DNA from 2 places in the Prochlorococcus marinus str. MIT 9313 genome. Region 2 is predicted to be linked to the other one. Evidence: predicted binding sites of a transcription regulator. Region 2 holds the regulator's gene; the other holds the start of a gene.

What was found. Region 2 encodes HrcA, which represses chaperone genes, less so after heat shock. Its sites were predicted from a motif close to TTAGCACTCNNNNNNNNNGAGTGCTAA; they were not measured.
Region 1: groES (co-chaperone GroES) is a predicted target of HrcA. The motif match lies at 5,250-5,276, and genes of this name have one in related genera.

Annotation. Positions count from the first base shown of each region.
Region 1 covers NC_005071.1:1,532,277-1,539,730, forward strand. The annotation lists gene gpmI (2,3-bisphosphoglycerate-independent phosphoglycerate mutase) at 1-1,043, shown strand, start outside; gene secG (preprotein translocase subunit SecG) at 1,101-1,331, shown strand; gene AKG35_RS07725 (hypothetical protein) at 2,071-2,361, shown strand; gene AKG35_RS07730 (hypothetical protein) at 2,461-2,961, shown strand; gene groL (chaperonin GroEL) at 3,168-4,802, opposite strand; gene groES (co-chaperone GroES) at 4,884-5,195, opposite strand; gene atpD (F0F1 ATP synthase subunit beta) at 5,424-6,890, shown strand; gene atpC (ATP synthase F1 subunit epsilon) at 6,975-7,376, shown strand; gene AKG35_RS07755 (transaldolase family protein) at 7,410-7,454, shown strand, end outside.
Region 2 covers NC_005071.1:2,133,379-2,141,421, forward strand. The annotation lists gene nuoH (NADH-quinone oxidoreductase subunit NuoH) at 1-634, opposite strand, end outside; gene AKG35_RS10760 (citrate synthase) at 695-1,885, opposite strand; gene AKG35_RS13710 (leishmanolysin) at 1,911-2,174, opposite strand; gene AKG35_RS13715 (SixA phosphatase family protein) at 2,193-2,411, opposite strand; gene AKG35_RS10770 (DUF3352 domain-containing protein) at 2,389-4,002, opposite strand; gene hrcA (heat-inducible transcriptional repressor HrcA) at 4,286-5,344, shown strand; gene trpB (tryptophan synthase subunit beta) at 5,587-6,837, opposite strand; gene AKG35_RS10790 (hypothetical protein) at 6,925-7,197, opposite strand; gene AKG35_RS10795 (translation initiation factor) at 7,197-7,538, shown strand; gene cysC (adenylyl-sulfate kinase) at 7,599-8,043, shown strand, end outside.

The DNA.
Region 1 (7,454 bases), 600 kb from region 2:
TCTGCGGCCGCTATTGGGCCATGGACCGTGACCACCGCTGGGAGCGCACGATCAGGGCCTATGAGGTACTCACCGACCCAAATCAATCGATCAGCAGAGTCACTGCCGAAGACGTTCTTAGCGCAAGTTATGCCAACGGAACCACCGACGAATTCCTAGAACCCACACGTCTTAGCAATAACTACTTCAAAGACGGGGATGGCCTCGTGATGTTCAACTTCCGTCCTGACCGCGCCAGGCAATTGGTGCAAGCCCTCACTCTTCCAGACTTCGATGGTTTCCCTCGAGCCAATCAGCCCAGCCTCGATGTCGTTACCTTCACCCAGTACGAACACGATCTCCCTGTAGGAGTAGCATTCCCTGCCGAATCACTCGACGATCTGCTCGGTCAGGTGGTCTCTGAACACGGCCTACGCCAATACCGCACCGCAGAAACAGAGAAGTATCCCCACGTCACATATTTCATGAATGGTGGCATCGAACAGCCACTAGCAGGCGAGGAGCGTCATCTTGTGCCATCCCCCCGCGTGGCTACCTACGACCTGGCTCCAGCGATGGCTGCTGACACGCTGACCGAGAGTTGTGTGAACGCGATTGAGAGTGGTGTGTATTCACTGGTCGTCATCAACTACGCCAATCCAGATATGGTTGGGCACACCGGTGTGATGGGAGCCGCTCAGGAAGCCATCAGCACCGTGGACCGCTGCATCGGCCGCTTGCTGGATTCGACCGGACGAATGGGCGGCACTCTGTTGATCACGGCAGACCATGGCAATGCCGAACTGATGCAAGGTTCAGATGGTCAGGCTTGGACGGCTCACACCACGAATCCCGTACCTGTGATCTTGGTAGAAGGAGAGAAACGCAAGCTGGCTGGCTACGGCAATGACATCCAGCTGCGTGAAGGTGGTGGCCTGGCTGACATCGCACCTACGCTGCTGCAACTGCTTGATTTACCTAAGCCCGATGCCATGTCAGGCTTATCGTTGATTCAAGCCATTGATTCACCAACGCCCTCTGCACGACTCCCTCAACCCGTTTGAGGCGAACGATCGCGAGCCGAAGTCAGAGCATGATCAACACATCCCTAGACTGAGGCCATGATTATCTCTGTTCTCTCCTGGGTCTGGGTCGCTTCTGGCGTTCTCTTGATGTTGTTGGTCCTGTTGCATAGCCCCAAGGGTGGTGGCATGGGAGGGATATCCGCTAGCGGCAGCTCCAGTTTCACAAGCACCAGCAGCGCCGAGGCAACCTTGGACAGGATCACCTGGACATGCCTAGCCATCTTCCTCACTCTTGCAGTGATCCTTAGCGCTGGCTGGCTCACTTGAGCTGAGCTTTGATTCCTCCGTAGGCAAGCAAGATCATTACCAAAAGGATTGAACAAACATGTGATTAACCTCGCCAATCGAGATCGAACTCATCACCATGTTTTTGCATGCCAAACTACAACTTAACCCCTCCTGCATAACTCAGAAGTAAGGAAGCTAGTGGAATACACCTCAAAGCAAAAAAGAAATTTGAGGATGGCGACAGGAAGGGAAGCAGGCCTATCCAAACTCACCGCGATTTAGCATAGACATAGTTTATTCAAAAGATTGCCTGCCTTAAGTTATTATTCAAAATAGGCAATTGTCATCGATCAACAACATGCTCTGACCTAAAGCAGCAGTAGCAATGCAAAGGTGATCTTGAGCACAACAAGAATCTCATCACTGAGCCAACAAAGCAATTTTAGTGATGATCAAGCAAGCACAGATGGCTCAAATAAAACATCAAGCTATGTTGTATACGATAAGCGGCAAAAACAATAAAGAGAGGATCTCTGATGCATAGAAGAAGAATTACAATACGCTTCTGCGGCTTACAATGAATACAACAACAAAGCGAAGGGATGAAAAAATCAAGCATCAAAGCTTCTGGCACCCAAAAGCAAGTCAAAACTCCTTTGCTAAAATCAAGAGGCTAAAGACTATGCCACAAATGGGATTCAAGCTATAATCAAAGCGTCGGCAATGGCGACTTGCTCTACTGATTTCTTATCGACAAGACATTTATCGGAAACCCAAAATGGCAAAGGCACCAGAGGAGAAAACATCAAAGGCGCCAGAAGAAAAGATCACAACCGATACAATCATCTTACTTCTTATCAGGATTACTTTTATTATTTTTGACTCATTGAAAAGGCTTGTCTCTCTGCTTAATGCTGGGGTAACGAAAGACACACAAACGGATGAAAAGCAAATAGTTCCCGCCAAGGAGTCAAATGATAAGCTAAAAGGATTACTCAAGAAAGAATTGGTCGACCTAGTCATTGCCTATGAGAAAGAAACAGGTATTGACCATCAAAGCGTCAAATAATTAGCCAGTCTGCAGCTCAGCGAGAGGCTGCCAACCCATTCAGTGGCATTCTTGCCAAAAATCAGTGCTCCATAAAAAATCATTTACCCTGAAAAGCAAATGCCTCCCAAAGGAAAAGAACTTGCAACAATCATAGAGAAGGCTTCTCCTTTATATGATTACTGGAAATCACAACAAAATGAAGAAGATGAAAAGGCGAGATTGTCAAAGGCAAGCTCAAGCAATCGGGCTGCATATCTATTTAAAGAAGAGCCATACAAATGGGAGAATCTCTATCAAAGTATTACCAGGGAGATTACAAGAGGTGACCGAGACTCAATCAGAGGCCTAAGGGTCATCCTAGATACGATCAACAGTTCAGAGAAAGAAAAGATGCTGAAAGCATTTGCCGACCACAAAATTATTACCGAAGAGATACTGTTGCTGGTCAAACAGGAAGACGCAAGCAAAACATCAACAAAGAAGAATTTATTTAGATTTGCACGCATACTATTTGCGATCTTTACTAATCCATATTGCATCGAAATGAAGCGCCCAAAAGCGCACATTTACGAACGCACTGGTGCCGCTGTCTATGCATTAAGGAAAGCGATATCATGAACATATCTAGAGTAAATTTAGCTTCAAATTGATGCTTGCAATGCAAGCATCAAGGCAGCAATGATCATGCCTATTGATCAGCACAACTCGCTCATAGTTGCTACCAGTGATTGTCCTTCATATCGAAAAAAAGCACCCAGAAGGGTGCTTTTGATCTGTTCTTGATGACATGTGACTTGTGGGACTCCGAAGAGTCCCGGCTTTGATCAGTAGTCGAAGTCACCACCCATGCCGCCACCGCCTGCAGGAGCTGCCTCCTTCTTCTCGGGCAAATCAGCAACGATGCACTCAGTGGTCAGCACCATGCCAGCAATCGAGGCCGCATTCTGCAAACCAGAACGGGTGACTTTGGCAGGGTCAACAATGCCTGCAGCAAGCATGTCGATGTAATCCCCAGTAGCAGCGTTATAGCCGTCACTGATAGGCCTGCTCTTGACGTTCTCGGCCACGACAGCACCATTGGCGCCTGCATTCTCAGCAATGCGCATCAAGGGAGCAGCCAGGGAAGCTTCCACAATGTTGGAACCAATCAGCTCCTCACCGCTGAGGTTGCTATTAGCCCACTTCTGCAGATCAGAAGCGAGGTGAGTCAGTGTGGTGCCGCCACCTGGGACGATGCCTTCCTCAACTGCTGCCTTGGTGGCGTTGATGGCGTCTTCAAGACGGAGCTTCTTGTCCTTCATCTCGGTTTCGGTGGCAGCACCAACCTTCACAACAGCAACGCCACCGGCCAGCTTGGCAAGTCGTTCCTGCAGCTTCTCCTTGTCGTAGGTCGAGTCAGTCTCGTCCATCTGCTTTTTGATCTGCTCGCAACGCCCTTTCACCGCCGTCTCATTGCCTTCGGCAACGATCGTTGTGGTGTCCTTATTGATGGTCACACGGCGCGCTGTACCAAGCATTTCCAGCTTGGCATTGTCCAATTTAAGACCGGCGTCTTCGGTGATCAACTGACCATTGGTCAGCACTGCCATGTCTTCGAGCATGGCCTTACGGCGATCACCAAACCCAGGCGCCTTCACGGCAGCCACATTCAGCACACCACGAAGACGATTGACCACCAAGGTTGCGAGAGCTTCCTTCTCAATGTCCTCAGCAATGATCAGCAGGGGCTTGCCAGTGCGGGCAATCTGTTCGAGCACAGGCACCAGATCCTGTACCAAGCCAATCTTCTTGTCAGTGAGGAGAATGTAGGGCTCATCCAGCACAGCCTCCATCCGCTCAGTGTCAGTAGCGAAGTAAGGGGAGATGTAGCCCTTATCGAAACGCATCCCCTCGGTGACCTCCAGTTCAGTGGTCATCGACTTGCCCTCTTCAAGAGAGATCACACCTTCCTTGCCAACTTTGTCCATGGCGTCAGCAATCATCTGACCCACTTCCTCGTCGTTGCCGGCAGCAATGGTTCCACACTGAGCGATGGCGTTGCTGTCACTGATCGGCTTGGCGAGCTCCTCAATCTTGCTCACGAGGAAGTCGGAAGCCTTGTCGATCCCCTTTTTCAAGGAGATTGCATTGGCACCAGCCGCCACATTGCGCAAGCCGGCCTTCACCATGGCATGGGCCAAAACAGTGGCTGTTGTCGTGCCATCACCTGCAGCGTCATTGGTCTTCGAAGCTGCCTGACGGATCAGAGCAACACCAGTGTTCTCAATGTGATCTTCAAGCTCAATCTCTTTAGCGATGGTGACGCCATCGTTGATGATTTGGGGTGCACCAAACTTTTTCTCAAGCACCACATTGCGGCCTTTGGGCCCCAGTGTGACGGCCACGGATTCGGCCAGGATGTCAATGCCGCGCTCAAGGGCACGTCGAGCTTGCTCGTTGTAAATAATGCGCTTAGCCATGGGAGGCGTTGTCCTTTAAAAATGATGGATTTGGTCAGTTGAAAGCCGGTGGCAGCTGAAAGTCAGAGTCAGCCGCAAAGCTCAGTTGACGACAGCAAGGATGTCCTTCTCGGACAACAGCACGTACTCATCTGTGCTGAGCTTGATGTCTGTACCTGCGTACTTGCTGTAAAGAACCTTGTCACCAACTCCCACTTCGGGGGCCTGGCGGGAGCCATCGTCATTGCGCTTTCCAGGGCCAACTTGAACCACCTCGCCCACCTGGGGCTTTTCCTTGGCGGTATCAGGCAAAAGGATGCCGCCCGCAGTTTTCTCCTCTGATTCAGAGACTTTCACAAAAACGCGATCTCCGAGAGGCTTAACGGTGGAGACGCTGAGAGAAACAGCTGCCATGGGTGTATTGAAAGAGCAAGAACAGGGCGCCGAAGCACCACATAACGACCTGGAGTAGCACTCGTGGCCATTGAGTGCCAACCCTATGTGTGTTGATGCTGTGCCGACTAGTGGATACCTGTGCGGGTCACCGAACCCTGAGAAGATCTCGCCATGCAGTGGTAATGTTGCGCCGCTCTGAAAGGGAATGCGTTAGACACGCAACCCCTTGCAAAACTCTATTTTCTTATGGCCGCTGCAGCTACCGCCACCGCCGGCACCAAGGGCGTCATTCGTCAGGTGATTGGCCCGGTTCTGGATGTGGAATTCCCTGCCGGCAAGCTGCCCAAGATCCTCAATGCCCTTCGCATTGAGGGCAAGAACCCATCCGGTCAGGATGTTGCCATCACTGCCGAAGTGCAGCAACTCCTCGGCGACCATCGAGTGCGTGCGGTCTCCATGAGCAGCACGGATGGTCTGGTTCGTGGCATGGAAGCCCTCGACACCGGCGCTGCAATTTCCGTGCCCGTTGGTGAAGCCACTCTGGGCAGGATCTTCAACGTGCTCGGCGAACCAGTTGATGAGCAGGGTCCTGTTACAACCGATGCAACTGCCCCGATTCACAGACCATCACCAAAACTCACTGAGCTAGAGACCAAACCAACAGTTTTTGAAACTGGCATCAAGGTGATTGATCTCCTGGCTCCTTACCGTCAAGGCGGCAAGGTTGGCCTCTTCGGTGGTGCCGGTGTTGGCAAGACCGTGCTGATTCAGGAGCTGATCAATAACATCGCCAAAGAACACGGTGGTGTGTCTGTCTTTGGTGGTGTGGGCGAGCGCACTCGTGAAGGCAACGACCTCTACGAGGAATTCAAAGAATCCGGAGTGATCAACTCCGACGACCTATCGAAGTCGAAGGTAGCTCTTTGCTTCGGGCAGATGAATGAGCCCCCTGGCGCCCGGATGCGCGTTGGGCTTTCAGCTCTCACCATGGCTGAGCACTTCCGCGACGTGAACAAGCAAGACGTGCTGCTGTTCATCGACAACATCTTCCGTTTTGTGCAAGCCGGATCAGAAGTTTCTGCTTTGTTGGGTCGCATGCCTTCCGCCGTGGGTTACCAGCCCACCCTTGGCACCGACGTTGGTGCACTTCAAGAGCGCATCACATCAACCCTAGAGGGATCGATTACCTCGATTCAGGCCGTCTACGTTCCCGCTGATGACCTCACCGACCCCGCACCAGCCACAACATTTGCCCACTTAGACGCCACAACTGTGCTGGCTCGTGCATTGGCCGCCAAGGGCATTTACCCAGCTGTGGATCCTTTGGATTCCACCAGCACCATGCTTCAGCCATCAGTTGTTGGTGATGAGCATTACCGCACAGCACGAAGCGTGCAGGCCACACTCCAGCGCTACAAGGAACTGCAAGACATCATTGCCATCCTTGGTCTCGACGAACTCTCAGAAGATGATCGCCGCACAGTAGATCGAGCCCGCAAGATTGAGAAGTTCCTTTCCCAGCCTTTCTTTGTCGCCGAGATTTTTACCGGCATGTCCGGCAAGTACGTCAAGCTGGAAGAAACCATCGCCGGCTTCAATATGATCATGTCCGGTGAACTAGACCATCTCCCTGAGCAAGCCTTCTACCTGGTTGGCAACATCGACGAGGTCAAAGCTAAGGCCGAGAAGATGGCTTCAGAAGCAAAGGGTTGAAGCCCAGCGGGGAGTGAGACATCTCCCCGCTAATCACTTTCATCCCCATTCAGTTTCTCCACGTCAAACCCAAGCCTCCGAACCATGTCTCTCACCCTCCGCGTTCTGGCACCTGACCAGAGTGTGTTCGACGGCACTGCTGAAGAGGTGATTCTTCCTAGCACCACAGGCCTGATTGGCATCTTGCCAGGCCACATATCGCTTGTCACGGCCCTGGATATCGGTGTGATGAGGGTTCGAGCCAATGGGGCCTGGAACTCCATTGCCCTGATGGGTGGATTCGCCGAAGTTGAAGCAGACGATGTCACAGTGTTGGTGAATGGTGCCGAACTCGGCAAGAGCATTGATGCAACAACTGCTGAAGCAGAGCTGGAACAAGCCAAGGCCAAAGTGAGCCAAATGGAAGGCCAGGAACCCTCAACCGAAAAAATAAAGGCACAACAGAACTTCAATCGCGCCCGAGCACGAGTTCAAGCCACTAAATAAGCAAATCCATAGGCAGCTGCTGAGGACATTGAGTTGACGCTGCAGCTCTTACTCGACAGCGCAGACCCAAGCAAATGG
Region 2 (8,043 bases):
GCCGCCACACATTCCAGCTAAGCAAGCCAGCACCATTTTGTTGGGCAACAATGTCGACCGTGCTGAGCGAATTGCTCATCATCACCACTGCCAGAACAGCCAAGGCAAGAGGGATTTCGTAACTGATCGATTGAGCAGCAGCCCTCAGCCCACCCAAGAGTGAGTACTTGTTATTGGAGGCATAGCCACTCATCAATAGGCCAATGGGCTGAATGCTGCTGAGGGAGATCCAGAGGAAAATCCCTATCCCCACATTGCTGATCAGCAGATTTTGACCAAAGGGCACGATCAGCCAGGAGAGGATCACAGGCACAAGCACCAGGACCGGACCTAGAGTGAACAGCAGGCCATCAGCCCTGACAGGGATCACGTCTTCCTTCACCAGCAACTTCAAGCCATCGGCCATCGGCTGCAACACGCCTAGAGCTCCTGCGTATTCCGGTCCGATCCGCTGCTGAACAGCCGCCGAAATCTTCCGCTCCAGCCACACGGTGACCAAAACGCCAACCATCGCCGCTGTCAACACCAACAGCATCGGTAGCGGCAGCCAAATGAGATGGGCCACCTGAGGGGAAAGCCCCAGCCCTTGTAATGACTGACTAAAGCTCAACTCCAGATCAAGGCCAGAACTCACCAAGCCTGAGGTTGTAGTGGCAAAGGTGGTCACCATGGTGATGGCTGAGCTGGCTGCAACTTAAGCGCCCGTAGAAGAGAAACGCTCATCACTAGGGATCCAAGTTCTGTTCTGGGGACCGGTGTAAATCTGCGAAGGTCTGAAAATCCGATTCGCGCCAAGTTGCTCTCGCCAATGAGCTAGCCAACCAGCCACCCTTGAGATAGCAAACACAGGAGTAAAAAGATCACGTGGAATTCCAAGCTTGCGATACACAAGACCGGAATAGAAGTCCACATTCGGATAGATCCCTTTAGGGCCTAAACGGGTGGCAGCCGCCTGCTCCAACGCCTTGGCCACGTCGTACATCTCATCGGTACCGAATCGGGCAAACAACTCCTCTGCAAGACCCTGAAGGATCACAGCGCGAGGATCCTTGACCCGATATTCCCTATGACCAAAGCCCATCACCTTGCGCTTAGAAGCAATCGCTTCATCCAAGTAATCACCAGCATGCTCTGGGCTGCCGATCTCTTCAAGCATCGCCAAAACATCCTCATTGGCACCACCATGTAGGGGTCCTGCAAGGGTGCCCACTGCGGAAGCCACCACTGCATAAGGATCTGTGAGCGTACTGGCGGTCACTCGAGCACTAAAAGTACTGGCATTAAGACTGTGTTCCGCATGCAGGATCAAGCAGCGATCAAGAACCCTTGCCGCCAAAGGGTCCGGTTCACGCTCGGTGAGCATGTAGAGGAAATTGGCTGAGTAGGCCAGGTCGTCACGAGGCTGAATGGGATCTTGCCCTTTGCGAATCAACTTGAAGGCCGCCACCATCGTGGGAATCTTGGCGATCAGCCTCACCACGGCGTTATAGACGTACTTCGGGTCATCGATGGCTCGACGGGAATAGAACAGCCCCAGGGATGCCGCACTCGACTGAAGTGCATCCATCGGGTGCCCCGAAGCTGGGAAGCACTTCATCATGTCGCGTACCCGGAAACTCACGCGACGGTGCATCTGAACCTCAGCTTCGAAATCACGAAGTTGCTGTGGGCTTGGCAGATCGCCCCAGATCAACAGATAGGTGGTTTCCAAAAAGCTGCTATGCGCTGAGAGCTCCGCAATTGGATAACCCCGATAAGCAAGCCGCCCCTGCAGTCCATCGATATCACAGATGGCGGATTGGGTTACTGGCACTCCCTCCAGCCCCGGACGAAAGCTGATGCCACTGCGATCGTGGCGAATCTCCCCAACCTGCTCCTGCCCCACCGCATCTCGACAACTCCTTGGCAACCTAAGCGGAACAGGGCAACAACACCGACGGCCTCAACAACACCTGCAGCGTTGCCCTGCCAGCAGGGCTTCGTTTCTGCTGCGACCATCTGAGATGTGCAAAACCAGCCTTCTTCAACACCAGGCAGCCCGTAGGCATGCCAATCAACCTTGCGGCTAGATGGGTCAAATCAGGTTGATGACCCACCAAAAGGCAGCGCCCAAGCAATCCTTCAAGCAAAGGCCAAGGATCCCTGCCAGGCAGCAAACCACTCTCGAATTCCACACGCCCCGCCAGACCTGCCTACTGCGCAAGTTCGGCCGTCTGAGCCGCACGCAGATAAGGACTACTCAGCAGACGATCAGCAGCAAAGCCAAGGCTTCGCAAGCGACGAGCGACCTCCATCGTGCGCAGAATTCCTTGCTCTGTAAGTGGGCGTCGCGAATCATCAACGCCATAGCAACGCTGCTCAGCGATGCCATGGCGCAATAAGAAAAGATCAACCGAGGTTGAGGCGGGCACGCATGCGAAGAGAAGAGCTTTGTTCATCTTGATCAGGCCCCACAGCCATGGCCAACCCCTGCACACTGGGCTGCAATGAACCATCAGCAAGCGTTTGCATCAACGTCCAGGGACGCCAATGCTGAAGCTGCACCCGACCAGGACTTGCACCAAGAACCAGCTGTTGAGTAAGCGGACGATCATCTCGATTGAGATTGTTCAGCTGACGAAGACGAGGCTGTAACGCCTTACCCTGCTTGCGCTGCTGCAGAGCCGCAAGGGTCTGCCCCCACCAGGCCTGGTCTGGCTCTTGGGCCAAAGCAACGCCCAACTGAGCCTCAAGCAAGTTCTTAGTGGAGCTTTGTTGACGTGCCAAGCGCGTCCACACCTGCAGAGATTTGTCATCAAACGGCAAATCCGAACGAATAAAACCCTGCTCAGTCAGCGCATCATCCACCACCGAGACAGCTGGATAGTCCTGCTTGGTCGCAACCAGCCAGCCTTCGGGCTGCTGAAGCCACAACAACGGTCCATCGTCCAAACCAGCAATCGTGGCAGCCGAAGACACTTCATTTGCCGTCAACTGCTGACGCAGTAAGGGACCTAACCACTGCACCAGAGGATCCTGATCTGAGGGATCAAGTAATCGAGAAGGTGAACTCAGCAAAGCGAGGGCCTCCGCCTGACCACCAGCCGAGGTAGTGAGCTGAGCAAGTCCATCAGCTGCTCCAACCTCACTCGCAACGGCTTCCAAGGGTTGCTGGAAACGCAACAGCCCTTCCATCGCCAAATCGGACCCTTCAGGCTTCAAGGCAGCCACCAAACCCAACAGATCCTCACGCTGGCTGAGCGGCTTAGGCAGGCCTAACCAAGAGTGAAGAGCGGGCGGCGAGGCAACCATCAGCGCCACACCATCACCAAGCTGGCGCACGATCTCGACAAGCTCATGATCGCCAAGTTGATGCTGATCAGCCAACTGGGAAACATCAAGAGCCTGTTCCAATACCCCCCGGCCGGAGGCAAGCAACAACAGGTCATCGTCGATCAATGCTGTTGCTAAAGGCTGTGGATTGCGCCCCCTCAGAGCCCCTTTGCCACTAATCACTCCCATCCCCCGATAGCGGCTGATCTGCAGATCTGTGCCAGCCAAGCTGCGGGCTTGCCAAAAGCGCTGCAAAAACCGCCTCGCACCATCCTGATCTCGACTCTCTAGAACCAAAAGCCAACCCATGGATGCCTCTGGCCCGTCGGGTTCCAACAGAGCCATGCTCACTTGCGGACCAAGCCAATCGACCAACTCCGACTCAAAATCCAAACCAGCGAGTGCGAAAGCACCATCACGAATCTGCTGAGCACCATCGCGAGCCTTGCGACGGTTGCGTGCCGGAGCTACAGCCTGGGCATAGGCCGGCACACGCACTGGATCCATCAACCAATGAACGGCAAGAGCAGCATCTCGAGGCACAAACCTTGCAGCACGTGGCAACTCCAGTGGCTGATCAACCAAACGCAGAGGGTTTTGGCGGGCCATAGCCCATCCAAGCCCCGCCACCAATGAGAACAGGACAAACACCGTGGCTAGCACGGCAATCAAAAACGGGCGGGCCTTCATGGGCCGGCAATGGGACTCTTTAGATCATCTTTATCCATTAATCATCTGATCGTCTTGCGCCCAGTATGAAGCGCTCACAAAGGCAACATCAATGAGTCGATTGACAGGTCTCTTTGTGCAAGCCAACTGAATCGCGAACAGCCACACACTTTCCGCCACAAAATCTTGTCGAGCTACACGACGAGAAACACAACAGCTGCAATCTGGGAAGAAGCATCGAGACTTGGTGATGCTGGGTTGCAAGCAAGCGCTGCGCCAACACTGAGACCGGCTTAGTGAGTTCGTGACAGAGCACAAAAGAAGGGCAACCCCCCCGTACCATCAAGATCCCGACGTCACCGCTTTGGAGTCGCTACCGGCACGACAACAGCAGGTGCTTCAAGCAACGGTGCACCACTACGTGGACACGATTGAGCCTGTTGGCAGCAAAACCCTGGTGCAACGCTTTGGCCTCAAAGCCAGCGCCGCAACAGTTCGTTCGGCAATGGGAGCCCTTGAACAGCGTGGCCTGCTCACCCAACCTCATACCTCGGCGGGAAGAGTGCCGAGCCCGCAGGGCTATCGCCACTATGTGGACTGCTTGCTGCCGCCTCCAGGATCGGCGGCGCAGCACTTGGAACGGGAACTGACAAACCTCAGTCTGCGCTGGGCAGCTCTCGATGACTTGATGTGGCAATTGGCCCGTCGCCTCACCGATTTCACCGGCCTGATGAGCTTGATTACCAGGCCCGCACGGCCAAAGCCAACGCTTCAAGCCGTACGCCTGGTGCGCAGTGGCGACCGGCTGCTGGTGATGCTGGTTGAAAGCTCCAACCAAGCCAGTCATCTCAATCTGCGCCTGCCCCATGAAGCCAGCAACGAACTCGAAGCCATCGAGGAGTGGACCCGCGATCAACTGGCCACAACGGGCAACGGCAGCCTCGACTGGTCGAGCCTGCCACCGCAGCTCAATCTGAGCGGATCTTTACTGCGAGAGGCGATTCACAGCCACAGCCAAGCTCAAACACCGGCTGAATCAGATGCAGTGTTCCATGGGATGTCAAGGCTGCTTGCGCAGCCAGAATTCAGCAGTAGCGCCAGCCTCCAACCCTTACTTGAACTGATGGATACCCAGCCAGCTGCAGTGGTGCCAGTTGGCAGTGAGCAGCTTGGAGGCGTGTGGATCGGCGCAGAGCACCCCAAGAGCGCCCTGGAAGCCTGTTCCGTGGTGCAAGCGCCCTATCACAGCTCCGGGGAAGGCATCGGACAAGTTGCTCTCGTTGGCCCGATGCGCATGGCTTATGCCACAGCCAAGGCAGCCGTGAGCAGCGTGGCGAATCACCTTGAAAGGTTGCTCTGCTAAGCGAGACAGCTAGCTATTAGTAGCAACCTTTTTTAATACGACTACCGATGTTCGGCGACTTGGTTATCGGCGAAATAAGCGGTTCAACAAAAGCTGGAAATGAGGCCCATGCACTGATTGATCCTTGCATCATTCGTTCTCGTGATCAGTTACTCGTTAACCCCTTGCTAATGATCGAGCTCTGATCCCGCAAGGCCATGGCTCAAGCAAAACGCCTATTACCGCATGGCTGCAGTTTTCATTCAAAGCTGATTGCCCAGTTTCTCTGCCACGGTGTTGACGTCCTTATCGCCGCGGCCAGAGCAATTGATTACCACTTCTGTTCCAGCGGCAAGAGTGGGGCAAAGCGTCTCTAACCAAGCAAAGGCATGGGCCGTCTCTAATGCAGGAATAATTCCTTCTAGTTCACTCACCAAGCGCAATGCATCCAAAGCCTGCTGATCGCTAACCGCGGCATACTCCGCCCGACCAATCTCACACAGGTAGCTGTGTTCTGGACCCACTCCTGGGTAGTCGAGGCCGGCACTAATCGAATGCGCCTCTTGCACCTGACCTTCATCATCCTGAAGCAACAAACTCATCGCTCCATGCAAGACGCCTACTCGACCTTCGGTGATTGTTGCCGCATGACGACCAGTTTCAACACCATCACCAGCAGCTTCCACTCCAATCATGCGCACAGAGCGGTCCTGCACGAAGGGATGAAACAAACCCATGGCATTGGACCCACCACCAACGCACGCCAAAAGAACATCAGGCAAGCGACCGAAAGCCTCAGCACACTGCTGCCTGGCCTCCTGACCGATCACGGCATGAAAGTCGCGAACAAGCATCGGATAGGGATGGGGACCAGCCACCGAACCAAGGATGTAATGGGTGGTTTCCACATTGGTGACCCAATCACGAATCGCCTCACTCGTCGCGTCCTTCAGCGTGGCCGTGCCTGCGGTGACAGGCTGCACTGTGGCTCCCAGCAGACGCATGCGGAACACATTCAACGCCTGACGGCGCATGTCCTCAGCCCCCATGTAGACGACACACTCAAGACCAAAACGGGCACACACCGTGGCCGTGGCCACACCGTGTTGACCCGCACCTGTTTCGGCAATGATCCGCTTTTTACCCATGCGTAACGCCAACAGAGCCTGACCCAAAGCGTTATTGATTTTGTGGGCGCCTGTGTGATTGAGATCCTCACGCTTAAGCCAGATCCTGGGTCCTCCGTCTGAACGGCAGTAATGAGCTGTGAGGCGCTCAGCCTCATAAAGCGGCGTCGCCCGACCCACATAGCTACGCAGCAACCGATCCAACTCAGCAGTGAAGGCAGGATCTTTCCATGCCAGCGCAGCTGCTTGCTCCAGTTCAGCCAAGGCAGGCATCAAGGTTTCGGGCACGTACTGGCCCCCATATCTGCCGAAACGCCCCTGGGCAGAAGGTCGCGCACTCACAGCGAGGTCCGCATCTTTGGGCTGAGAGGGCAGAGTGCTGGTCACCGGTACGCCAGGCAAGAACAACACCAGCCTAGGAATCGAAAGAATCACCCCAAGCAGCAAAGAGTGCTTTCGTTTGAAGCCGCAAAGTTAGAGGGAGTCTTTGCCAGCCAACTCAACCATCCGCCCCATGGGCCCTGCCCAAGCCAGACCAACAACGAAAAGGCTGGCAGCCGCTGCAATAGGAATCCGCTCTCTACTCAAGCTCAATTCATTCGCGTTCGCGCTGCAATCGTTGTTGCAGCAACCATCCAGCAGAGCATCACCAGCAGCCATCGGATCGCGGAGTTGCATCTGATCACCGCGAAGATGGCATGCAAAAACACCAACCCCCGTACATTCACAACATTGGCGATCAAACAATGCCCCGAGGTGGCTGGCAAGAATTCACAGACCCAGGTGGTTTTTCAGGGCAATCCAGCGCGCTGGAACGCCCCGATATCAGCCAAGCCAATCCCAAGGAGCAGCAAGCTGTGCGGGTGCAACGCACACGCGGAGGCAAACGTGGCAAAACAGTGACCCAGATCACTGGGCTGGCACTCACCGCGACAGAAGCCAAGGCTTTGCTCAAGCGCCTTAAGGCCCGCGCTGGCACAGGCGGAACAGTCAAAGACGATCTACTCGAGCTACAGGGCGACCAGGTGACCCTGGTGATGGACGTCCTGCAAAGCGAGGGCTTCCGTCCCAAACAAGCTGGTGGCTGAAAGGAGCTGACAGATCAGCTAGGCGGAATGGAGAATGGCAGCCCAATCAACATCAAGACCATGAGCTCTGCCCCGCAAGGAGACACAAACCCCAAGGGCACGAACATTGTCTGGCATGAAGCCTCCGTAGACCGTCAATCGCGAGCACAACAACGCGGCCACCGCAGTGCAATCCTCTGGTTCACTGGCCTATCCGGTTCTGGCAAAAGCACCCTTGCCAATGCAGTGAATGCGGCACTTTTTGAGCAAGGTCTTGCCACCTATGTCTTAGATGGCGACAACATTCGCCATAGCCTTTGCAAAGACCTCGGCTTCTCCGACTCAGATCGAGAGGAGAACATTCGCCGCATCGGCGAGGTCGCCAAGCTCTTCCTCGATGCCGGTGTCATCGTGCTCACCGCTTTCGTCTCCCCCTTTCGAGCCGACCGTGACAAAGCCCGCAAGCTTGTAGATGTTGATGATTTCATCGAAATCCACTGTGCAGCGGACCTAAGCATTTGCGAAG